One region of the Melaminivora jejuensis genome, then DNA from elsewhere that is predicted to be linked to it. Evidence: predicted binding sites of a transcription regulator. Region 1 holds the regulator's gene; the other holds the start of a gene.

Region 1 (18,217 bases):
GAGGCATCGCTGAGCCTGGAGGGCCTGCAGCGCCTGGCTGCGGGCGGCGGCCACGCCCTGCTGGAGCTGGACGGGCGCACGCAGCTGCTCTACGCCGCCCAGGTGCAGGGCACGCCCTGGGTGCTGGCCGTGGCGGCGGATCAGGCCCAGGCCCTGTCGGCCCTTGCCCGGCTGGGGCAGATCGCCGCCGGCACCACGGTGGTGGTGGTGCTGCTGTCGGCGCTGCTGATGGTCGCCATGGTCAGCCAGCAGCTGCGCCCCCTGCTGGCCGTGCGCGATGCGCTGCGCGACATCGCCTCGGGCGAGGGCGACCTGACGCGGCGCATGGCAACCGACGGCCCGCCCGAGCTGGCGCAGATCGGCCAGGCCTTCAATGCCTTTGCCGACAAGATCGCCCAGGTGCTGCTGCGCATCCGCCTGGCGGCGGACTCGGTGCAGGTGGCGGCCAGCGAGATCGCCAGCGGCAACCAGGACTTGTCGGGCCGCACCGAGGCCCAGGCCGGCTCGCTGCAGGAGACTGCCGCTGCCATGGAGCAGCTCACGGCCACGGTGCAACAGAACGCCGCCCATGCGCGCCAGGCGCACGAGCTGGCCGGCAGCGCCTCGCAGGTCGCCGGCGAGGGCGCAGGCGTGGTGCGCCAGGTGGTGCAGACCATGGAGGGCATCGAGAGCGCCTCGCGGCGCATCGTGGACATCATCCAGGTCATCGACGGCATTGCCTTCCAGACCAACATCCTGGCGCTCAACGCGGCCGTGGAGGCCGCGCGCGCCGGCGAGCAGGGCCGGGGCTTTGCCGTGGTGGCCGGCGAGGTGCGCACGCTGGCGCAGCGCGCCGCCACCGCTGCCCGGGAGATCAAGGGCCTGATCGATGCCTCAGTGCAGCAGGTGGACGCCGGCAGCCGCCTGGTGCACAACGCCGGCCAGACCATGCAGGAGGTCGAGCAAAGCATCGCCCGCGTCAGCACCATCGTCACCGAAATCAGCAGCGCCAGCCAGGAGCAAAGCCGGGGCATTGCCGAGGTCGGCAGCGCCGTCACGCAGATGGATCAGGCGACTCAGCAAAACGCCGCCCTGGTCGAGCAGGCCAGCGCCGCCGCCCAGTCCCTGCGCCAGCAGGCGCAGGAGCTGACGCAGGTGGTCGGCCAGTTCAGGCTGCCGCAGGAGGCGGGTCGGTCGGCACCTGTGGCTGGGAGCATTGCTGCAGCCGCGCCAGCACGTCTGCCGCAATTGGCGTGACCCGGCGCGACTCGCGGTCGATGAAGACGATGCCGGTCTTGCCCCGGGCGACCTCGCGTCCGCTGACGGTTTCGGTCATGCAAAACACCAGGTCGAAGCCGTAGCGGTTGAACTCTGCGGGCGTCATCTGCACCCGCAGCGTCTCGCCGTGGAAGGCCTCGGACTTGTACTGCGCCAGCATGTCGCCGACCACGATGGCGGCGCCGCCGACGTGGCCTTCGCGCCAGCCCAGGGCGTGGAAAAAGCGCACGCGCGCCTCCGACACCAGGCTGAGCAGCTGGGCGTTGTCCAGATGCCCGCCCTGGTTGACGTGGCTGATATAGACCTGCACCTCGGTGGCAAAGCCGAAGTGCGCGGGGATGTCAAAGACGATGCGGGCCATGGAAAAAAAAGTTCAAAGAGTCTTGCGCAGGCTGGCTGTCGGGATCTTCAGCGCCTCGCGGTATTTGGCCACCGTGCGGCGGGCGCACTCGATGCCCTGCTCCTTGAGCAAATCGGCGATCTTGCTGTCCGACAGGGGCTTGGCCGGGTCTTCGGCGGCAACGAACTGGCGGATCAGCGCCCGCACCGCCGTGCTCGATGCGTTGCCGCCGGTCTCCGTGCCCAGGCCGGAGCCGAAGAAATACTTCAGCTCGTAGGTGCCCTGCGGCGTGGCCATGTACTTGGCGGTGGTCACGCGCGAGATGGTGGACTCGTGCAGGCCCAGCTCTTCGGCGATGTCGCGCAGCACCAGCGGGCGCATGGCCAGCTCGCCATGCACGAAGAAATTCTTCTGCCGCTGCACGATGGCGTCGGACACGCGCAGGATGGTGTCAAAGCGCTGCTGCACGTTCTTGATGAACCAGCGCGCCTCCTGCAGCCGCGCCTGCAGCTGGGCATGGCCCTCGCTGCCCCGGTGGCCACGCAGCGCGCCGGCATACAGCTCGTGTACGCGCAGGCGCGGCATGACCTCGGGGTTGAGCTGCACGGCAAAGCGCTGCTGCGTGCCACTGCCGCTGCGCCGCACGATCACGTCGGGCACGACCACCAGGCGGCGCACGTCGGCAAAGCGCCGGCCCGGGTGCGGCTCCAGGGTGGCGATCAGGGCGATGGCGGTGCGCGTCTGCTCGTCGCTGGCCGCGCAGGTATGCGCCAGGCGGCGCACGTCGCGCCGCGCCAGCCACTCCAGCGGCTGGCGGCACACGGCCAGGGCCACGCGCACCAGTGCCGGCTCGGCGCTGCCCTCGCGCTCGCGCTCGCGCAGTTGCAGCGTCAGGCACTCGGCCAGGTCGCGTGCGCCCACGCCGGCGGGCTCCAGGCTCTGCAGCAAGCCCAGGGCAACGGTCAGGCGGTGCAGCACGTCCTCGCGCCGCTCGGGGTCGGGGTCGCCCGCCAGCAGGCTGTCGGCCAGCTCGGGCAGCGAGTCCGGCAGATAGCCGTCGTCATCGAGCGAGCCGATCAGCAGCGCCAGCGCCGCCGCGTCCTCGGGCGACAGGTGCAGCGCCAGCGCCTGGCGGCTCAGGTGCTCGGCCAGGGATTCGTGGCTGCTGGCCAACTCCAGGGCGTCGAACTCGCCTTCGGCATCGCTGGCGCCGCTGCGGCCCGGGCCGTCCAAGCCCCAGTCACTCTCGCCGGCGCCCTCGCCCTCCCACTCCAGGCGCTCGGGGGCATCGGGCAGCTCGGCGGTCTCGGGCGTGCTTGGCGCATCGGCGGCGTCGGCGCCATCCTCGGCGCTGCCGTGCTGGGACGCAGCCAGGGGCTCGGCAACTGGCCCGGGCGGGGCAGTCGCCTCGGCCTCGTCGTCGTGCTCCAGGAAGGGGTTGTCGGCCAGCATCTGCTCGACCTCCTGCGCCAGCTCCAGGGTGGACAGCTGCAGCAGCCGGATGGACTGCTGCAGCTGCGGCGTGAGCGCCAGTTGCTGGGAGACGCGCAGCGACAGCGCCGGGCGGCTCATCGCGCAAGGCCGCCGCAGGGCGCGAGCGGCACGATCGGCAGCAGGGCAAGGCGCACAGCAGTCATGGCGTGGCGCAAGGTCATGCTCACATGCGAAAGTGCTCGCCCAGGTATACCCGGCGCACTTCGGCGTTGTCCACGATCTCGGAGGGTGTGCCGCGTGCCAGCACGCTGCCCTCGCTGATGATGAAGGCGTGGTCGCAGATGCCCAGCGTCTCGCGCACGTTGTGATCGGTGATGAGCACGCCGATGCCGCGCGCCTTCAGAAAACCGATGATGCGCTGGATCTCGATCACAGCGATCGGGTCGATACCGGCAAAGGGCTCGTCCAGCAGGATGAAGCGCGGCTGGGTGGCCAGCGCCCGGGCAATCTCCACGCGCCGGCGCTCGCCGCCCGACAGGGCCGGCGCGGGCGACTCGCGCAGGTGCTCCACGCGCAGCTCCTGCAGCAGGCTGGTCAGGCGCTGCTCGATCTCGGCGCGTGGCAGGGGCCGGCCCTGCTCGTCCTTTTGCAGCTCCAGCACGGCGCGCACGTTGTCCTGCACGCTGAGCTTGCGGAAGATGGACGCTTCCTGCGGCAGATACGACAGGCCCAGGCGCGAGCGCCGGTGGATGGGCATGTCGGTCACGTCGTGGCCGTCGATGCCGATCTGGCCGCCATCGCAGCGCACCAGGCCGACGATCATGTAGAACGACGTGGTCTTGCCGGCGCCATTGGGGCCGAGCAGGCCGACCACCTCGCCCTTTTGCACGGACAGCGACACATCCTTGACCACCTGCCGGCCGCCGTAGCTCTTGCGCAGGTGGTGGGCCTGCAGGCAACTGGCCGCGTCGGCGCCACTGCCGACCGGGGGCGCTGCCGCCGGCTGCGCCATGCTCACGGCTTGCCGGCGCCCAGCTCGGGGCTGGGGCGCAGGGCGGGTGTGGCGGCGGGTGCCGGGGCGGGGCTGGCCGGCGCCGTCTCGCGCGGCGCCAGCACGGCGCGCACGCGCCCGCCCGGTGTGCCGCCGCTGCTGCCCTTGCCGGTCGGCGCTCCGCCCTCGACGGTGAACACGTCGGTGGCGTTGTTGTAGACGATGCGCGCGCCGGTCAGCTCGTCGCTGAGGGCGGCGGCGCGGTAGCGGCGCAGCTCGCCCCGGCGGATCAGGCGCACCACGTCGGCACGCCCGTCGTACTCGATGCGCTCGGCCTCGCCCTCGACGTATTCATCGGGCGCCCCCGGGGCGGTGTCGCGCTTTTGCCGGAAGAAGGCGCGCTGGTTGCCATCTGCCGTGATGACGCCGCTTTGGTAGCCATTGGCATCCTGGCGCACTTCCAGGCGCGCGCCGCGCAGCACGATGGAGCCCTTGGTCATGACCACGTGGCCGGTGAACACGGTGACTTGCTGCAGCTCGTCGTGGCGCAGCGCATCGGCCTCGATGTTCATGGGCTTGCTGCGGTCGGCCTTCTCGGCGTTGGCCAGCGGTGCCGCAGCCAGCAGCGCGGCGGCAAGCAAGGACAGGGCGAAGGGGTGAAGGGAGCGGATCTGCATGGGGCACGTTTCTTGCAAGGATTGTAGCGATGCACGTCGGCGCGCCCTTTGCGAGCCGGCTCAGCGCGAGAAAAGCCGTGCCAGCCAGCCTTTTTTCTGCATCCGCTGATTCAACTCGGGCAGCAACCGCTCGTAATCGCTGGCCTGCAGGGCCTGGGCCTTGGTCTGCGCCGCTGCTGCATCCGCGCCGCGTCCGGCCAGATAGCCCTTGACGCGCTCCTTGTAGTTGTGGTCTTCGGCACGGATGTGGCTGAACAGCCAGCGCGACAGGATGTCGTGCAACTCGCCGGCCACATCCTCGCCGCCATCGAAGCGGCCCTTGATCAGGGACACACGCCGGATGAACAGCGCATGGACTTTCTTGTGCAAGTCCAGGAACTCGTAGCCCGACTGCTCCAGCAATGCTTCCTCGAAAGCGAAGTGCGACTCGGTGTAGTCCACCACGTTGTGGATGATGGCTGCCAGGACACTGCGATCGGGGTTGTCCTTCTGGTCATACAGCGCATTGATGTACTCGACGATGCGCTGGTGCTGGCGGTCGATCTCGGCAATGCCGGTGTTCAGATCCGCCGTCCAGACGAGGTGGCTCATGTCTTTTTCCGCGCCTGGCCGACCAGGTGCTCGACCACGCGCAGCACGTTGTCCATGTTGCCGGCCATGGTGCCGTCGGTGTAGTAGCGCCCGGCCACGCCCATGGAGGGCACGCCCTCGACCTGGTAGTCGTTCTGCAGCTGGGTGGCCTTGCGGATCTGGTTGGCCACGGTGAACGAGGTATAGACCTCCTTGAACTTCTTGGCATCCACGCCCTGCTTGGCGATCCATTCGTAGATCAGCTCGTCCTTGTTCAGCGGCAGGCGCTCGACGTGGACGGCGCGAAAGACCTTGGTGTGCAGCTCGGGCAGCTTGCCCATGCCCTCCAGCGCGTAGTAGAGCTTTTGCTGCGGCACGAAGCTGGCGTTGAAGGCCACCGGCACGCGGCGGATGGCCAGGTTCTGCGGCGCATTCTTCTTCCAGGCTTCGAAGGTGGGCTCGAAGGTATTGCAGTGCGGGCAGCTGTACCAGAAGAACTCGATGACCTCGATCCTGTCGGCCGGCGCCTCGACAGGCGCGGCCTTGGACAGGCGCACATATTCCTTGCCCTCCTTGAACTGCTGCTGTGCCTGGGCTGTCGTGGGCATGACCAGCGGCAGTCCCAGGGCGGACAGGGCGAGCACCGAAGCGGTGGACGAGGAAAACTCACGGCGATTCATGGGCGGCTGCCTCCGATGGATTCAAGGGGATTCAAAGGTGAGGATGGACTGCCCGGCAGGGCGAAAGGTTCCAGCGTGCGTCCGCTGCGACTGGCGCGGCGCACTCAGCGCGGCACGCGCACCAGGGCCGAATCGACACCGGCGCCATCGAGCTTTTGCTTCAGTCCCTCGGCATCGTCGCGCTTGCCGAACGGCCCGATGCGCACGCGAAACACCGTGCGCCCGCTTTGCTCGCGCTCGCTCACGCGCGCTTCCCAGCCCAGCATGGCCAGCTTGGCGCGCTGCGCGTCGGCGTCCTGCTGGGTGCGGAACGCACCGGCCTGCACGAAATAGTCGAACGGATCGCTGCTGGACGCAGGGGCCGGCGCCGGCGCGGCATTGGCGCGCGCCCGGGCCAGGTCGCCCAGCGGATCGGCCGAGGTGGGTGGCGGCTGCGGGCGGCTGTCGGCGCTGCGCGCCGGCGGGGCCGCTGTATCGGGGACGTTGCCGACCACGGCAGGGGCCACGGGCTGGCTGGACGCGGACTCGGCGGGCGCTGCCGGGGTGGCCGGGGCTGGTGGCTGCGCCGGCCCGGCAGCGCTGTCGCCAGATGCTGGCCGCGCCGGGTTCTTGCCGTACAGCGGGGCGTTGGGATCCCAGTTCTTGTTGCGCTCGGCCTCGTCCTGCTCGGAGGCGCGCGGGCTGGCCTTGGTCAGGAAAGGCACGGGTACCTTGGTGACATAGACGGCCACGGCCAGCGCCGCCCCCAAGCCGAGGATGACGCCCAGGATCAGGCCAAGAATGGTGCCGCCGCGTTGCTGGTGTTTCATGACGGGGTTCGCCGCTTACATGCGCGCCGGGGCCGACACGCCCAGCACTGCCAGGCCATTGTGCAGCACCTGTGCGGTGGCAGCGACCAGCGCCAGACGGGCCAGCTTCACGCCCTCGTCATCGACCAGGATGCGCTCTGCGTCGTAGTAGCTGTGGTAGCTGGCGGCCAGCTCGCGCAGGTAGAAGGTCACGTCGTGCGGCGCATTGCCGGCTGCCGCCGCCGTGAGCATCTCGGGGTATCTGGCCAGCAGCAGCATCAGCGCCTGGGCCTGCGGGCCTTGCAGGGGCGACAGATCGACGCCCTGCAGCGCTGCCATGTCCCAATCCTCGCGCCAGCCGCGCAGCACCGAGCAGATGCGCGCATGGGCGTATTGCACGTAATAGACCGGGTTGTCGTTGTTCTGCGCCACCGCCAGATCGACATCGAAGGTGTATTCGGTATCGGGCTTGCGCGACAGCAGGAAGAAGCGCACGGCGTCGCGGCTGGTCCACTCGATCAGGTCGCGCAGCGTGACGTAGCTGCCCGCGCGCTTGCTGATCTTGACTTCCTCGCCGCCCTTGACCACGCGCACCATGGTGTGCAGCACGTAGTCCGGGTAGCCCTGGGGGATGCCCACGCCCGCCGCCTGCAGGCCGGCGCGCACGCGGGCGATGGTGCCGTGGTGATCCGTGCCCTGGATATTCACCGCACGGCCATAGCCACGCTGGAATTTCTGGATGTGGTAGGCCACGTCGGGCAGGAAGTAGGTGTAGCTGCCATCGGACTTGCGCATGACGCGATCCTTGTCGTCGCCAAAATCCGTCGTCCTGAGCCACAGCGCGCCGTCCTGCTCGTAGGTGTGGCCGCTGGCCACCAGGCGGCGCACGGTGTCCTCGACGTGCCCGCGCTCGTACAGGCTGGACTCCAGGTAGTACTGGTCGAACTTCAGCCCGAAGGCCTGCAAGTCCTTGTCCTGCTCATTGCGCAGATAGGCCACGGCGAACTGGCGCACGCCTTCGTAGTCCTGCACGTCGCCGCTGGCGGTGAACTCGCGGTCGTCGGCGCGCACCGTGGCACCGGCCAGGTAGGCATCGGCGATGTCCTGGATGTAGTCGCCGTTGTAGGCCGCCTCGGGCCAGCCGGCATCGCCGGGCTTGAGCCCTTCAGCGCGCAGCTGCGTGCTTTTGGTCAGCGTGTCGATCTGCACGCCGGCGTCGTTGTAATAGAACTCGCGGTGGACTTGCCAGCCCTGCGTGGCGTGCAGATGACTGATGGCGTCGCCAATGGCCGCCTGGCGGCCATGGCCGACGTGCAGCGGGCCGGTGGGGTTGGCCGAGACGAACTCGACGATGATTTTTTCGCCGCGCGCGCGCTGGACGCCGTAGCGCGCGCCCTGCGCCAGCACCTCGCGCACCACCTGTTGGTGGGCGGCCGGCTGCAGGCGCAGGTTCAGAAAGCCCGGCCCGGCGATTTCGATGGCCTGCACCCACTGCTGGAAGGCCGGCGTGGCGGCAAGCGCCGCCTTGAGCTGCTCGCCCAGCTGGCGCGGGTTCATCTTCAGCGGCTTGGCCAGCTGCATGGCCGCCGTGCAGGCCAGATCGCCGTGGGCGGCGACCTTGGGGTTTTCAAAGGCAGCACGCGCACCGGCGCCGGGTTGCAGTTTTTCCAGCTCGCCAGCCAGCGCCGCGAGCAATTCCTGTTTGACACTCAGCATGATGGGGCGGGATTCTACGGGTGCGCCCCCTGTTCCCCTGCCACGGGGGCGGCGCTATGCTGGCCAGGCTGCAGCGCCCGACTGCGGCCCGCCCACCCCTTCACCGGAGCACAGTTTCATGACACTGAAGAATCTGCTCACCTGCCTGGCGCTTGCCGCCCTGGCCCTGCCCTCGCTTGCCGCCCCGGCAGCAGGCGACTCCCCAGCCACGGCCCCGGCCCCGGCCCCGGCCTCGGCCCAGATCACCAAGGAGACCTGCCGCGCCCAGGCCAAGGAAAAGAACCTCAAGGGCGAGGAGCGCAAGGCCTTCATCAAGGAATGTCGCGGCACCGGCGCTGTCCAGGCCGACAAAAGTGCCAAGAGTGCCAAGGGCGGCCAGCAGACCCGCATGAAGACCTGCAACGCCGAGGCCAAGACCCAGCAGCTCAAGGGCGATGCACGCAAGGCCTTCATGAAGGAGTGCCTTTCCCACAAGCCGACCGCCTGACGCCATCCGGCTGCCCCCACAGCCCCGCACGCCGCCCGGCCTGCGGGGTTTTTCATGGCTGGCCGTTCAGCGCGTGCCCACGCCGCGCGCCAGGAACACGGCCAGCAGCGGCACCAGCACCATGATGTGCGCCGCCCACATGACCAGCCGGCGCGTGCCCTTGAGTGCTGCCGCATCGGGCAGCGCGCCGCCGGCGTCCAGCGCGCTGCGCCAGGCGCGGTAGCGCCGCGCCGCCGCCAGCGACAGCCCCAGCATGACCACCAGCAGCGTGATCTTGGCGTGCAGCAGCGGCTGCGCCCAGTACCAGCTGCTGCCCTTGACGCCCCAGGCGATGCGCGCCAGCCCGCTGGCCAGCACCAGCACGCCCGACACCAGGCTCAAGGCATTGACCCAGACCAGCCGGCGCACCACTGCCGGATTCACCCAGTCCGGGCGGCACAGCGCCGTCTCGCTGGTCATGAAGGTGGCCAGCATCAGAAAGGTCATGATGTGGGCGTAGGCGAGCAGAGCTTCGATGGTCATGGCAATCCTGGAGGGGCAAAAAAGGCGTGTACAGAGCGGGGAAAAGGGCCAGAGCCGGCCTCACGGTCACCCCGGCCCGCGCGACCAGAAGTCGCTGCGCGCGTAATGTTGCCTGAGCCACTCGATCCACAGCCGCACGCGCAGCGGCAGGTGCTTTCTCTGCGGAAAGACGGCGTAGATGCCATTGGGCGGCGCGGCAAAGTCCGCCAGCACCTCCACCAGGCGGCCAGCGGCGATCTCGGCCTCAACCTCCCAGGTGCTGCGCCAGGCGATGCCCCAGCCGCCCAGGCACCAGTCATGCAGCACCTGGCCGTCCGAGCAGTCCAGCGGCCCGCCGGGCTTGAAATGCACCACCTCGCTGCCATCGCCCTCCTGGCGCGGCAGGCGAAAGGCCCAGCCGCGCGTCTGCGAAGCGTCGCTGGACAGCGTCAGGCAGTCGTGCTGGCCCAGCTCGCCGGGGTGCTGCGGCGTGCCGCGCCGGCGCAGGTATTCGGGCGTGGCCACGCACAGGCGGCGGTTGTCAGCCAGGCGCACGCTGACCAGGGACGAGTCGGGCAGATCGCCCACGCGCACCGCGCAGTCGTAGCCCTCGCCAGCCAGATCGACCACCCGGTCGGACAGGTTCAGCGAGAGGGTCACCTCCGGGTGCAGGTCACGAAAACGCGGCACCAGGGGCGCGACGTGGCGCCGGCCAAAGCCCGCCGGCGCGGTGACGCGCAGGTGCCCGGTGGCCTTGACGCCGCCGGCGGACACGCTGGCCTCGGCGTTGGCCACGTCGGCCAGCAGGCGCTGGCAATCTTCCAGGAAGGCGCTGCCCTCGTGCGTGAGCGTGATGCGCCGCGTGGTGCGCACCAGCAGCTTGACGCCCAGGTACTCCTCCAGCGCGTCCAGGCGCCGGCCCATGATGGCCGGGGCCACCCCTTCGGCGCGCGCCGCCGCCGTCAGGCTGCCGCGCGTGGCGACGGAGACGAAGGACTCGAAGGCTTTGAGTTTGTCCATGAACAGGCAGAAAAACAGCCAGCTGACGGCGTTTCATGAATGAAATACGGCTCAAACCCTTGCCAGACAAGCGCTGACAGCTATGATTTTTGCACATCCTCAGCCGGCCAGACGGGTGGTGTACCCGCTTGGTGCGGCGGCGCAGTGTGGTTGATTTTTGCAAAAAAGTCATTAGTTAAAGCTTCTTACGGTTATTTATTAACCCAAACTATTGCAATACAGTTCTCCGCAAGGCTTCGCGCCCTCTGCGCCCTCCTCTGCTTTTCTCTCCTCCAACCGTCTCAACCGTTTCGTTTCAAGGGATCCGATCGACATGACCGCACGCACCAAAGTCCACGGCCTGCAGGTGGCCACCGAGCTGCACGATTTCATCAACAACGACGTCCTGCCCGGCACCGGCGTGGCGCCTGAAGCGTTCTGGCAAGGGTTCGACGCGCTGGTGGCCGACCTGGCGCCGCGCAACGCCGCCCTGCTGGCCGAGCGCGATCGGCTGCAAAAGGAGCTGGACACCTGGCACAAGGCCAACCCCGGCCCCATCAAGGACATGGCGGCCTACCGCAGCTTCCTGACGCAGATCGGCTACCTGGTCGAGCCGCCCAAGGACGCCCAGGCCACCACGGCCAACGTGGATGCGGAACTGGCGCAGCAGGCCGGCCCGCAGCTGGTCGTGCCCATCCTGAACGCCCGCTATGCGCTGAACGCCGCCAACGCGCGCTGGGGTTCGCTGTACGACGCGCTGTACGGCACCGATGTGATCGACGAGGCTGACGGCGCCGAGAAGGGCCGTGGCTACAACCCCAAGCGCGGCGAGAAGGTCATCGCCTTTGCCCGCAACTTCCTGGATCAGGCTGCGCCGCTGGCGCAGGGCTCGCACCAGGATGCGACCGGCTACAAGGTCGAGGGCGGCAAACTGGTGGTCAGCCTCAGGGACGGCGCCAGCACGGGCCTGAAGGACGCCGCGCAGTTCGTCGGCCACCAGGGCGATGCGGGCAACCCGTCGTCCGTGCTGCTGGTCAACAACGGCCTGCACATCGACATCCGCATCGATCGCAACACCCCCATCGGCAAGGGCGATGCCGCCGGCGTGTCCGACGTGGTGGTCGAGGCGGCGCTGTCCACCATCCTAGACCTGGAGGATTCGGTCGCCGCCGTGGACGCCGAGGACAAGACGCTGGGCTACCGCAACTGGCTGGGCATCCTGAAGGGCACGCTGACCGAGACCTTCCAGAAGGACGGCCAGCAGATGACGCGCGGCCTGAACGCGGATCGTGAATACACCGGCGCCAATGGCCAGCCGCTGAAGCTGCATGGCCGCTCGCTGATGTTCCTGCGCAACGTCGGTCACCTGATGACCAACCCGGCCATCCTGTGGGGCGCCGAGGGCCGGGAAATCCCCGAGGGCATCATGGACGCCATGGTCACCACAGCCATTGCCATCCACGACCTCAAGGGCCACGGGGCGGGCGGCCTGCGCAACTCGCGCACCGGCAGCGTCTATATCGTCAAGCCCAAGATGCACGGCCCGGCGGAAGTGGCCTTTGCCAACGAGCTGTTCGGCCGTGTCGAGCAGGCGCTGGGCCTGCCGGAGAACACGGTGAAGCTGGGCATCATGGACGAGGAGCGCCGCACCTCGGTCAACCTCAAGGCCTGCATTGCCGCCGCGCCGGCGCGCGTGGCCTTCATCAACACGGGCTTTCTGGATCGCACCGGCGACGAGATGCACTCGGCCATGCAGGCCGGCCCCATGATCCGCAAGGGCGACATGAAGGCCAGCGCCTGGATCCAGGCCTACGAGAAGAACAACGTGCTGGTCGGCCTGTCGTGCGGCCTGGCCGGCCGCGCCCAGATCGGCAAGGGCATGTGGGCCATGCCGGATCTGATGCGCGCCATGTTGGAGCAAAAGATCGCCCATCCCAAGGCCGGCGCCAACACCGCCTGGGTGCCCAGCCCGACGGGCGCCACGCTGCACGCGCTGCACTACCACCAGGTCAAGGTGGCCGACGTGCAGGCCGAGCTGCTCAAGGTGGACGCAGACGCCGAGCGCGACAACCTGCTCACCGGCCTGCTCACCGTGCCCGTATCCAGCAACCCCAACTGGTCGGACGAGGAAAAGCAGCAGGAGCTGGACAACAACATCCAGGGCATCCTGGGCTACGTGGTGCGCTGGATCGACCAGGGCGTGGGCTGCTCCAAGGTGCCCGACATCAACGACGTGGGCCTGATGGAAGACCGCGCCACGCTGCGGATTTCGAGCCAGCACGTGGCCAACTGGCTCTTGCATGGCATCGTGACCGAGGGCCAGGTGCGCGCCACCTTCGAGCGCATGGCCGCCAAGGTGGATCAGCAAAACGGCGGCGACCCGCTGTACCAGCGGATGCACGGGCGCTTTGCCGAGTCCGCCGCCTACCAGGCCGCGTGCGATCTGGTCTTCAAGGGCGTGGAGCAGCCCAGCGGCTACACCGAGCCGCTGCTGCACGCCTGGCGCCTGAAGGTGAAATCCGGTGAAGCCAAGCGTTGATACCCTGGTGAGCTACTGAAAACATAGCTTGCAGCGCTTGACTGACGGGCGCTGCGGGCAGTTTTCATCCATGCAAATGGCACAGACGGCACCTGCGGGTGCCGTTTTTCCTGCCCTCTACACTGCCGGCCATGTCTGCCTCTGCTGCGCCCGCACCCGATGCCACCTGCTGCCCCTTATGCGGCCAGCCCAACACCTGCGCCATCACCGCCGGCCTGCCGGCGCAAGGCTGCTGGTGCATGAGCGCCCCGGTGTCGCGCGCCGCGCTGGCGCGGCTGGCGCCCGAGCAGCGTGGCCGGGCCTGCATCTGTCCGGCCTGCGCCCAGGGGGCTGCTGCGCCAGTGGCCGATAAGATCGGCCCGGCCCCGCCTCCGCCCTCATCCGCCCCCTGATCCCCGCCCGACCATGTGCCAGCTCCTCGGCATGAACGCCAACACGCCCACGGACGTGACCTTCAGTTTCACCGGCTTCGCCCAGCGCGCCGGGGGTACGGCCGATCACACCGACGGCTGGGGCATCGCCTTTTTCGAGGGGCGCGGTGTGCGCCACTTCGTCGATCACCAGCGCGCCATCGACTCGCCCGTGGCCGAGCTGATACGCCGCTACCCCATCAAGAGCTGCAACGTCATCGCTCACATCCGCAAGGCCACTCAAGGAGCCGTGAGCCTGGAGAACTGCCACCCCTACGTGCGCGAGCTGTGGGGCAGCTACTGGGTCTTTGCCCACAACGGCGATCTGAAGGACTTCCGCCCGCGCCTGCACGGGCACTTCCGCCCGGTGGGCAGCACGGACAGCGAACACGCCTTCTGCTGGATCATGCAGGAGCTGGCCAAGAGCCACGCCAGCCTGCCGCCGGTGCAGGAGCTGACGCTGACGCTGCGCGACCTGGCCGCGCGCATTGCGCCGCACGGCACCTTCAACTTCCTGCTGTCCAACGGCCACGCCCTGTGGGCGCACGCCAGCACACACCTGCACTGGATAGAGCGCCGCCACCCGTTCGCTGTAGCACGGCTGGCCGATGAGGACTTGCAGGTGGACTTTGCCCCGCTGACCACGCCGCAGGACTGCGTGGCCGTCATCGCCACCGCGCCCCTGACCAGCAACGAGCAGTGGACGGCGTTTGCGCCGGGGGAGCTGGCCGTGTTCGTGCAGGGGCGGCGGCTACCTGCCGCAGCCTGACTGCTAGACTGAATCGTTTTGTCACGAAGCCTGGAGCGCCTGAGAGCACGCCGGCCCATGCCGCCCGCCTGAGCCAGGCCTCACGCGCCCGCAGCCCTCCCCGCAGACCAGCAGGCAGTCAGCGCCCATGCTCAGACTCGAAGAAATCACCAAGGATGCGCAGCTCACCGGCTTGGTGCCGGGCGAGGTGGTCAAGGTCGTCAACGTCGAGGCCATCGGCCTCGATGCGCGCCTGGTGGCCTACCGCAACGGCCAGGGCAAACTCGACGAGCAGATCCTCTTTCGCCAGGACGAATACCGCCTTGTGCTCGCCGTTGCCGGCAAGGCCTGGGCCTTCGACGCCGACCCCGCCGCCTTCAAGCTGGCGCTGGAAGCCTATCGCATCAGCCTGGCGCACCTGTTCGACCCGCTGATGGCCGTGCACACCTCCAACGTCGAGCCGCTGCCGCACCAGATTTCCGCCGTGTACGAAGCCATGCTGCCGCGCCAGCCGCTGCGCTTCGTGCTGGCCGACGACCCAGGCGCTGGCAAGACCGTCATGGCAGGATTGTTGATCCGCGAGATGATGTTGCGTGCCGATGCCCGGCGCGTGCTCATCGTCTCCCCCGGCTCGCTGACCGAGCAGTGGCAGGACGAGCTGCACGAAAAATTCGGCCTGGACTTCGAGCTGTTCAGCCGCGAAAAGCAAGAACAGTGCCGCAGCCGCAACTATTTTGCCGAGCAAGACTGCTTAATCGCCCGGCTCGATCAGCTCTCGCGCAATGACGACTATCAACACCTGCTGGCGCAGACCGAGTGGGATTTGATCGTGGTGGACGAGGCGCACAAGATGTCGGCCAGCTACTTTGGCAACAAGGTCAACGAAACGGGCCGCTTCAAGCTGGGCAAATTTCTGGGCGGCCTGACGCGTCACTACCTGCTCATGACCGCCACGCCACACAACGGCAAGGAGGAGGACTTCCAGCTCTTCATGTCGCTGCTCGATGGCGACCGCTTCTACGGCAAGTTCCGCGAGGGTGCGCACAAAGTGGACATCACCGACATGATGCGTCGCATGGTCAAGGAAGAGCTGCTGCGCTTTGACGGTCGTCCCCTGTTCCCCGAGCGCTGCGCCTACACCGTCAACTACACGCTGTCGGACGCCGAAGTGCTGCTGTACGACCAGGTGACCGACTATGTGCGCAACGAGATGAACCGCGCCGACCGGCTGGACGGCAAGCGCAAGGGCACGGTGGGCTTTGCGCTCACGCAGTTGCAGCGCCGCCTGGCCTCCAGCCCGCAGGCCATCTACACATCGCTCACGCGCCGGCGCAAGAAGCTGCAGGCGCGGCTCGACGAAGTGCAGTTGCAGGCACGCGCCGACGTGCTGCGCGAGAACCTGGGCGAATACGTGGTACGCCGCCGGTTGGACTTGCCCGAGGATTTGTACGATGCGCAGGACGAGCTGTCCGCCGACGAATACGAAGCCGTCGCCGACCAGGTGGTGGATCAGGCCACGGCGTCGGAGACCATCCCCGAGCTGCAGACGGAAATCGCGATCCTGCAAGACCTGGAGGCCGCCGCCGCCAGCGTGGTGCAGTCGCGCAGCGACCGCAAGTGGGAAGAGTTCTCGCGCCTGCTGCAAGACCGGCCCGAAATGCGCACCACCGGCGGGCGCCGACGCAAGCTCATCGTCTTCACCGAGCATCGCGACACGCTGAACTATTTGCTGCTGCGCATCCGCGACACCCTGGGCAGCCATGAGGCGGTAGTCACCATCCATGGCGGCACGAATCGCGATGACCGGCGCAAAACTCAGGAAGCCTTTCGCAACGACCCCGATGTGCTGGTGCTCGTGGCCACCGACGCTGCCGGCGAAGGCGTCAACCTGCAAAACGCCAACCTGATGGTCAACTACGACCTGCCGTGGAACCCCAATCGCATGGAGCAGCGCTTTGGCCGCATCCACCGCATCGGCCAACGCGAAGTCTGTCACCTGTGGAACCTGGTGGCCGCGCAAACCCGCGAGGGTGAGGTCTTCAAGACCCTGCTGGACAAGCTCGCCGTCGAGCACCAGGCGCTGGGCGGGCGCGTCTTCAACGTGCTGGGCGAGGCGTTCGACAACATTTCGCTCAAAGACCTGCTGATCGACGCCATCCGCTACGGCGAGCAGCCCGAAACCCGCGCCCGCATGGAGCAGGTCATCGGCCAGGCGCTGGACACCCAGCACCTGAAGAATTTGATGGCGCGCAACGCCCTCGTGGACAACCACATGAGCCTGGCCGACCTGTATGCCATCCGCGAGGAGATGGACAAGGCCGAGGCGCGCAAGCTGCAGCCGCACTTCATCAGCGCTTTCTTCCGCGAGGCGTTTCGGCTGGTAGGGGGCGAATTGCGCGAGCGCGAGGCGGGCCGCTACGAAGTGCGCCATGTACCCGCCGACGTGATCGAGCGCGACCGCGTCATCGGCCACAGCCGCACGCCGGTGCTCAAGAAATACGAACGCATCTGTTTCGACCGCGAGCGCCGCACCCTTCACGGCAAGCCCACGGCCGAGCTGATCCACCCCGGCCACCCGCTGATGGCCGCCGTGACCGACCTGGTTCTGTCCAGCCACCGCAGCCTGCTCAAGCGCGGCGCCGTGCTGCTCGACCCGCACGACGCCGGCACCACGCCGCGCGTGCTGTTCATGCTCGACCACAGCGTGCGCGAAGCCGCCGCCGATGGCGCGGGTGCCACGCGCGACATCTCGCGCCGCCTGCAATTCGTCGAGATGACGCCGGACGGCTACGCCGCGCCAGCCCCGTTCGCGCGCCACCTCGACCTGCTGCCCCTCACGCCCGCGCAGACCGAGCAGGTGGCCGACGTGCTGCGCGCCGACTGGGTCAGCCAGCACATCGAGTCGCGCGCCCAGGCTTATGCCGTGCAGCATCTGGTGCCCGAGCACACGGCGGAAATTGCCAGCCGCCGCCAGCGCCAGGCCACCAAGCAGCTTGCTGCCGTGCGCGACCGGCTGGTCAAGGAAATCCAGTACTGGTCCGACCGCGCCATCAAGCTCGATCTGGACGTGCGCGCCGGCAAGCAGCCCCGCATGCAGCCCGACAACGCCCGCCGCCGCGCGGAAGAGCTGAGCGCGCGCCTGAAGCAGCGCAGCGCCGAGCTGCAGGCCATGCAGCACGTCGCCTCCGGCACGCCGCACGTCATCGGCGGCGCGCTGGTCGTCCCGGCGGGCTTGCTGGCCACGCGCGGCGCGCCCGGCTTCAGCGCCGACGCCGCCGCCCGCGCGCGCATCGAGCGCATCGCCATGCAGGCCGTGTTCGATGCCGAGCACGCCCTGGGCCATCACACCAAAGACGTTTCGGCGGACAAATGCGGCTGGGACATCACCGCCACCATCGACCAGCCGGAGGGCCTGCCGCTGCAGCGCCACATCGAAGTCAAGGGCCGCGCCAAGGGCCAGGACACTGTCACCGTCACAGCCAACGAAATCCGCTATGGACTGAATCAGAAAGAAAAATTTGTGCTGGCCGTGGTGGTCGTGGACGGCGATCAGGCCGAGTCGGTGCTCTATATCCACGCTCCCTTCACCCAAGAGCCAGACTGGGCCGAGGCGAGCAAGAACCTGGACTTGGGGCTGCTGCTGCAGCGTGCCTGCACGCCGCAGCATTACTACAGCCAGGCAAAAGCCCCAGTAGCCTAAACATTGTGTTAATAAGGGCGACAATCGGCGCCGCCGCAACTGTGCGTGCAACCCAAGCTGCTGCACCATGCGTTTGCAATCCGTCACCCTGAACAACTTTCGCTGCTTCGAGTCCCTGACACTGGACTTGCACCCACGCCTGACCGTGATCGTGGGTGAAAACGGCGCCGGCAAGACTGCTGTGCTCGATGGCATCGCCAGCAGCTTGACGCCGGTGCTGACCCACCTGTCGTCTGCCAATCAGCGCCTCAGTGGCCGCGGCATCTCGGACACGGACTTTCGCCTCCAGCCCTTGACCAGTACACGCGGCAGCGCATATTGGGCCGCTGCCGATTACGCGCAGCTCATGAACACACTGGACAATGGTTTGCACTGGGATT
Region 2 (4,115 bases), 580 kb from region 1:
GGCGCTGCCAAGGGTCGGCATCATACTGCCGGTGCATCGGCCTTCGCCATGACCGGCGCGCCCACTGCGGTTGAAAAGCCCTTGAACGCCACCACCCCCTAGAGACAGCAAAGGAGCACAGCCATGAATGCCAACGCCCAGATCCGGGGCTCCATCAGCGTGCAGGAATACCTGGACGGCGAGCAGCGCACCGACATGCGCCATGAATATCTGGCTGGCCAAGTCGTCGCCATGGGCGGGGCCAGCCGCTCGCATGGCCTGGTCGCCGGCTCGCTCTACGCGCTGCTGCTGCCCCACGCCCGGCGCAAGGGTTGCCAGCTCTTCGTGGCCGACATGAAGGTGCGCGTCGAGCACGAGGGGGATGACTGGTTTTACTACCCCGACCTGGTGCTCGCCTGCGACCCGGCCGACCGGGCTGCGCTGTACGTGCGCAACCCCTGCCTGCTGGTCGAAGTCCTCTCGCCCAGCACCGAGCAGACCGACACGCGCGAAAAACTCCTGGCCTACCGCCTGCTGCCCGACCTGCGCGAATACCTGCTGCTGCGCCAGGATCGGGTGCAGGCCGATCTGTACCGGCGCGGCGAGGATGGGCGCTGGCAGCACCTGCGCTTTGAAAGTCCGGATGGCGCGCTAGCGCTGTCGTGCCTGGACGTGCAGCCCACCTTGCGCGACATCTATGCCGACCTGCCCGAGCTGCTGGCTGCGCCGGGCGGGGCGGATAGGCGGGCGTCCCTTATTTCGATCCCGGCTGGTAGTTTCCGGCCTCGGTGCGAAACGCCACCGACAGCCGGTTCCAGCCATTGATGGCCACGATGGCCAGCGTCAGATCGACCAGCTGGCGCTCGTCGAACTCGGCGCGGGCCTGCTGCCAGGCGGCGTCGTCCACCTCGTGGTTCTTCAGCAGCGTGACCGCCTCGGCCCAGGCCAGCGCGGCGCGCTCGCGCGGCGTGTAGCAGGGCGCCTCGCGCCAGGCGGACAGCAGGTACAGGCGCTGTTCGCTCTCGCCGGCGGCGCGGGCATCCTTGGTGTGCATGTCCAGGCAATAGGCGCAGCCGTTGAGCTGCGAGACGCGCGTCTTGACCAGCTCCAGCAGGCTCGGCTCCAGCCCGCTCGTGCGTGCGTGCTGCTCCAGCCCCAGCATGGCGGCAAAGCCGCGCGGGGAGGCTTGTGCATAGTTCAGACGCTGACTCATGGTTTGCCTTTCGTTGCGGTCGGAAGGCAGGCATTCTTGTCCATCCCCGGCCTGGCCGCCTGCCTGGGCTGAGGGAGCCAGCGCACAGACCTCAGGGCGTGTGCCCTGCGTTGGGTGGCCCGTCGAACACCTCGGCCAGCGTGCGCGCATCCAGCAGCCGATCCGTCCATGCCTCCAGCTGCTCGGAGTCGGGGCTGCCCAGCGCCGCCAGCGTCTGCTGCGACAGCGGGCCGAAGCGGGCGACCAGCAGGCGCTGCAGCAGGCGCGATTCGCCTTCCATGCGGCCTTCGAGCCGCCCTTCCTGCCGGCCCTCCTGCCGGTATTGCTGCGCCCATTCCTCAAAACGCACGGCCAGTGTCATCTTCGACTCCTTCAAATCCTGCACCTTGGGCAGGGCCAGGCGGTTCTTGCTCTGGCGCAGCAGCACGGCGCGAATCCAGATGGCAAAAATGCGCGTCAGCTCCGGATTGCCGGCCAGCCAGTCCTGGAGCTGCTCGATCAGCTCCAGCACCTCGCCCTGGCTTTGTGGCCTTTGCAGCCGCATCATGGCCGCCGCCAGGTTGTGAGTAGTCCAGGCTGTGCAGCCACTCGTCGGGCACGAAGCCCAGGATCAGGTCGCGCACCAGCTCGGGTGCGGAAAACAGCAGCTTGTAGGAGGCGTCGTGCCGGGCATGGGAGGAAGGTAAAAACAGCGTCAAGCAACTCTTGTTTTGATAGCTGTCAGCGCTTGCTACACAAGGGTTTCAGGCCGAAAACACCTGTAAAAAAGCAGGCAGACGGCCAAAATTTGGCCCGGCAGCAGGCAAAAGGCCGTGCGGCGGCTGATGGGCGCTTGAAAAAGGCGGGTTTCAAGCAATAAATTGACCTCAAACCATTGCCAGGAAAGCGCTGTCAGCTATCAATTTTGAAAAATATTCTGCCGCCTACTTATGTCAAACCCGCGCCTGGTTTGGGTTGTCAGGGCCGGTGGTCAGGGCCGGTCTCAGCGGCACTCGCTGGGGACGTACTTGCTGGGCAGGGTGCCCGTGCCCGAAACCAGACTGCGGTTGCCGGCAGTCGTGTTGCTGGTCGAGGCGCAGGCCCAGTCGATGGCGCCGACGGAGGTGGCGCTCAGCGCCGCGCCCTGCACGTTGGGGGTGAGGAGCAGCGTCTTGCTTTGTGCATCCGTAGGCAGGCCGGAGGCCGCGCCGGCGCTGGTCACGGTGACCACGCCCGTGGTCGTGTCGATCTGGATGTTGGCGACGAACTTGGACTGCTTCTGGGCAATCGGGCGGGCGTTGTACTCGGTGGCCGCCAGGCCCACGCCGGTATAGCCCCCGGACTGGAAGCCCTCGGACACCAGCTCCTTGCCGGCATTGCCGGCCACCAGGATTTCCGCCATCTTGGCGCGGGCCGTGTAGTCCTGATAGGCAGGCAGAGCCGTGGCTGCCAGGATGCCAATAATGGCTACCACGATCATCAGCTCGATCAGGGTGAAGCCGGCCTGCAGGGTGTTTCTCATGGAAGGCACCTCTTTATGGTCATGAGGATGAAGGGATAGACCTTAATCAGCAACAAATGTGCCAATTCTTTTCACCTCGGCATGGCAAGGGCAGCAAGAATCGAAATTCAAAGGCGGCAAGGGGCCAGGCGCCTCAAAAAGCATCGATCGGCGCATAGCCGACGATCCGCATGTCGGCATCCAGCAGGGCAGTCCACTCCTTGACCTTGCGCGTGGTCAGCGGCAGGTAGCGCAGTTGCCCGGCGGTCAGGCCCGTGGCGGCGATGGCCTCGTGCAGTGTGGCGGCGTCCTGCGGGCGGCGCTCTAGCAGCTCGCCCACCGGTCGGGCGCGCGCGCGCATCGCGGGCAGGGCGCTGTCCCAGGGCGTCCACCAGTCCGGGCGCATGGCCGGGGAGATGCCGCTCAGGCCCAGCTTCATGCTCTGGAAGAACTCGTCGTTGCTGGCGGCCTTGCGCGTGCCTACCTGCTGCAGGCCCCACCAGGGCAGGCGGCGCAGGCCTTGCGGGGCCTGGGCCAGCGCATCGATTTGCACTTCGGTGGCGCTGATGGCCATCAGCCGGTCGGACTCGAAGGCCAGCACCGCCGGGCGCGCCACCCAGACGCTGTGCAGGCCATACAGCAGCGCCGCCAGTTGCACCAGGCCGACCAGGGAAAAATCCAGCCAGCGCTCGCGGCGGGACTTTTTCGGGTTGGCCACGATCAGCGTCAGCAGCGGGCCGCAGACCACATCCACCGCCAGCAGCAGGAAGAACATGCTGCCCACCCCGAACAGGAGGTGCCACGGCGGCGGGTACAGCAGGCGAAAGACCAGGACGGCGGCGGCCACGGCCACGGCAGCGGAAATCAGCAGATGGCGCAGCGCATACCGCAGCGCATGGCGCACGCGGGTGACGGGGGCAGCTTGCATGGGGTGGGGCCGGGGGGACTCCGGCGGCAGCGGGGAAAGAAAAAAGGGCGCCTTGCGGGCGCCCTCTCGGGTGATCTGGATCAGGCAGGTCGGCTGGCTGGCCGCACCCGCCTGTCAGGCATCAGCGGCACTCGGAAGGTGCGTACTTGGCGGGCATGGTGCCCGGTGTACCCACTACCAGGCCGCGTGCAGTGGCGGTGGTGTTGGTGGTCGAGGCGCAAGCCCAGTCGATGGCGCCCGAAACCCCGGCAGCCAGGAGAGCGCCCTGCACGTTGGGCGTCCAGGTCAGCGTTGTGGTCTGGGCATCGCTGGGCAAGCCGCCGCCAGTCACGCTGGTCACGGTGATCACGCCGTTGGCGCCGTCGATCTGGATGTTGTCCACAATCTTCGACTGCTTCTCAGTCTGAGCGCGGGCGTTGTACTCGGTCGCAGCAGCGGCCACGCCGGCCAGACTGTCGGCTTGGAAGGCCTCGCTGATCAGGCTCTTGGGCGAGCTGGCGGCGATGATGATTTCA

The links. The regulator sigma-54, encoded in region 1, starts transcription at its own class of promoters, with help from an activator protein. The targets are predictions, from matches to a motif close to TGGCANGNAANCTGCTTT.
Region 2: IDM45_RS15145 (pilin) is a predicted target of sigma-54. The motif match lies at 2,740-2,757, and genes of this name have one in related genera.

Annotation. Positions count from the first base shown of each region.
Region 1 covers NZ_JACWIJ010000002.1:2,638,574-2,656,790, forward strand. Annotated here, with positions in the region: gene IDM45_RS12420 (methyl-accepting chemotaxis protein) at 1-1,236, shown strand, start outside; gene IDM45_RS12425 (acyl-CoA thioesterase) at 1,148-1,618, opposite strand; gene IDM45_RS12430 (RNA polymerase factor sigma-54) at 1,631-3,169, opposite strand; gene lptB (LPS export ABC transporter ATP-binding protein) at 3,255-4,043, opposite strand; gene lptA (lipopolysaccharide transport periplasmic protein LptA) at 4,046-4,699, opposite strand; gene IDM45_RS12445 (bacteriohemerythrin) at 4,760-5,290, opposite strand; gene IDM45_RS12450 (thiol:disulfide interchange protein DsbA/DsbL) at 5,287-5,949, opposite strand; gene IDM45_RS12455 (SPOR domain-containing protein) at 6,054-6,758, opposite strand; gene argS (arginine--tRNA ligase) at 6,774-8,453, opposite strand; gene IDM45_RS12465 (PsiF family protein) at 8,572-8,940, shown strand; gene IDM45_RS12470 (DUF2214 family protein) at 9,007-9,462, opposite strand; gene IDM45_RS12475 (LysR family transcriptional regulator) at 9,529-10,461, opposite strand; gene IDM45_RS12480 (malate synthase G) at 10,775-12,979, shown strand; gene IDM45_RS12485 (cysteine-rich CWC family protein) at 13,111-13,371, shown strand; gene IDM45_RS12490 (class II glutamine amidotransferase) at 13,385-14,158, shown strand; gene IDM45_RS12495 (helicase-related protein) at 14,286-17,837, shown strand; gene IDM45_RS12500 (AAA family ATPase) at 17,905-18,217, shown strand, end outside.
Region 2 covers NZ_JACWIJ010000002.1:3,228,480-3,232,594, forward strand. Annotated here, with positions in the region: gene IDM45_RS15130 (Uma2 family endonuclease) at 124-804, shown strand; gene IDM45_RS15135 (carboxymuconolactone decarboxylase family protein) at 734-1,192, opposite strand; gene IDM45_RS15140 (DUF4351 domain-containing protein) at 1,284-1,739, opposite strand; gene IDM45_RS15145 (pilin) at 2,175-2,693, opposite strand; gene IDM45_RS15150 (hypothetical protein) at 2,827-3,600, opposite strand; gene IDM45_RS15155 (pilin) at 3,722-4,115, opposite strand, start outside.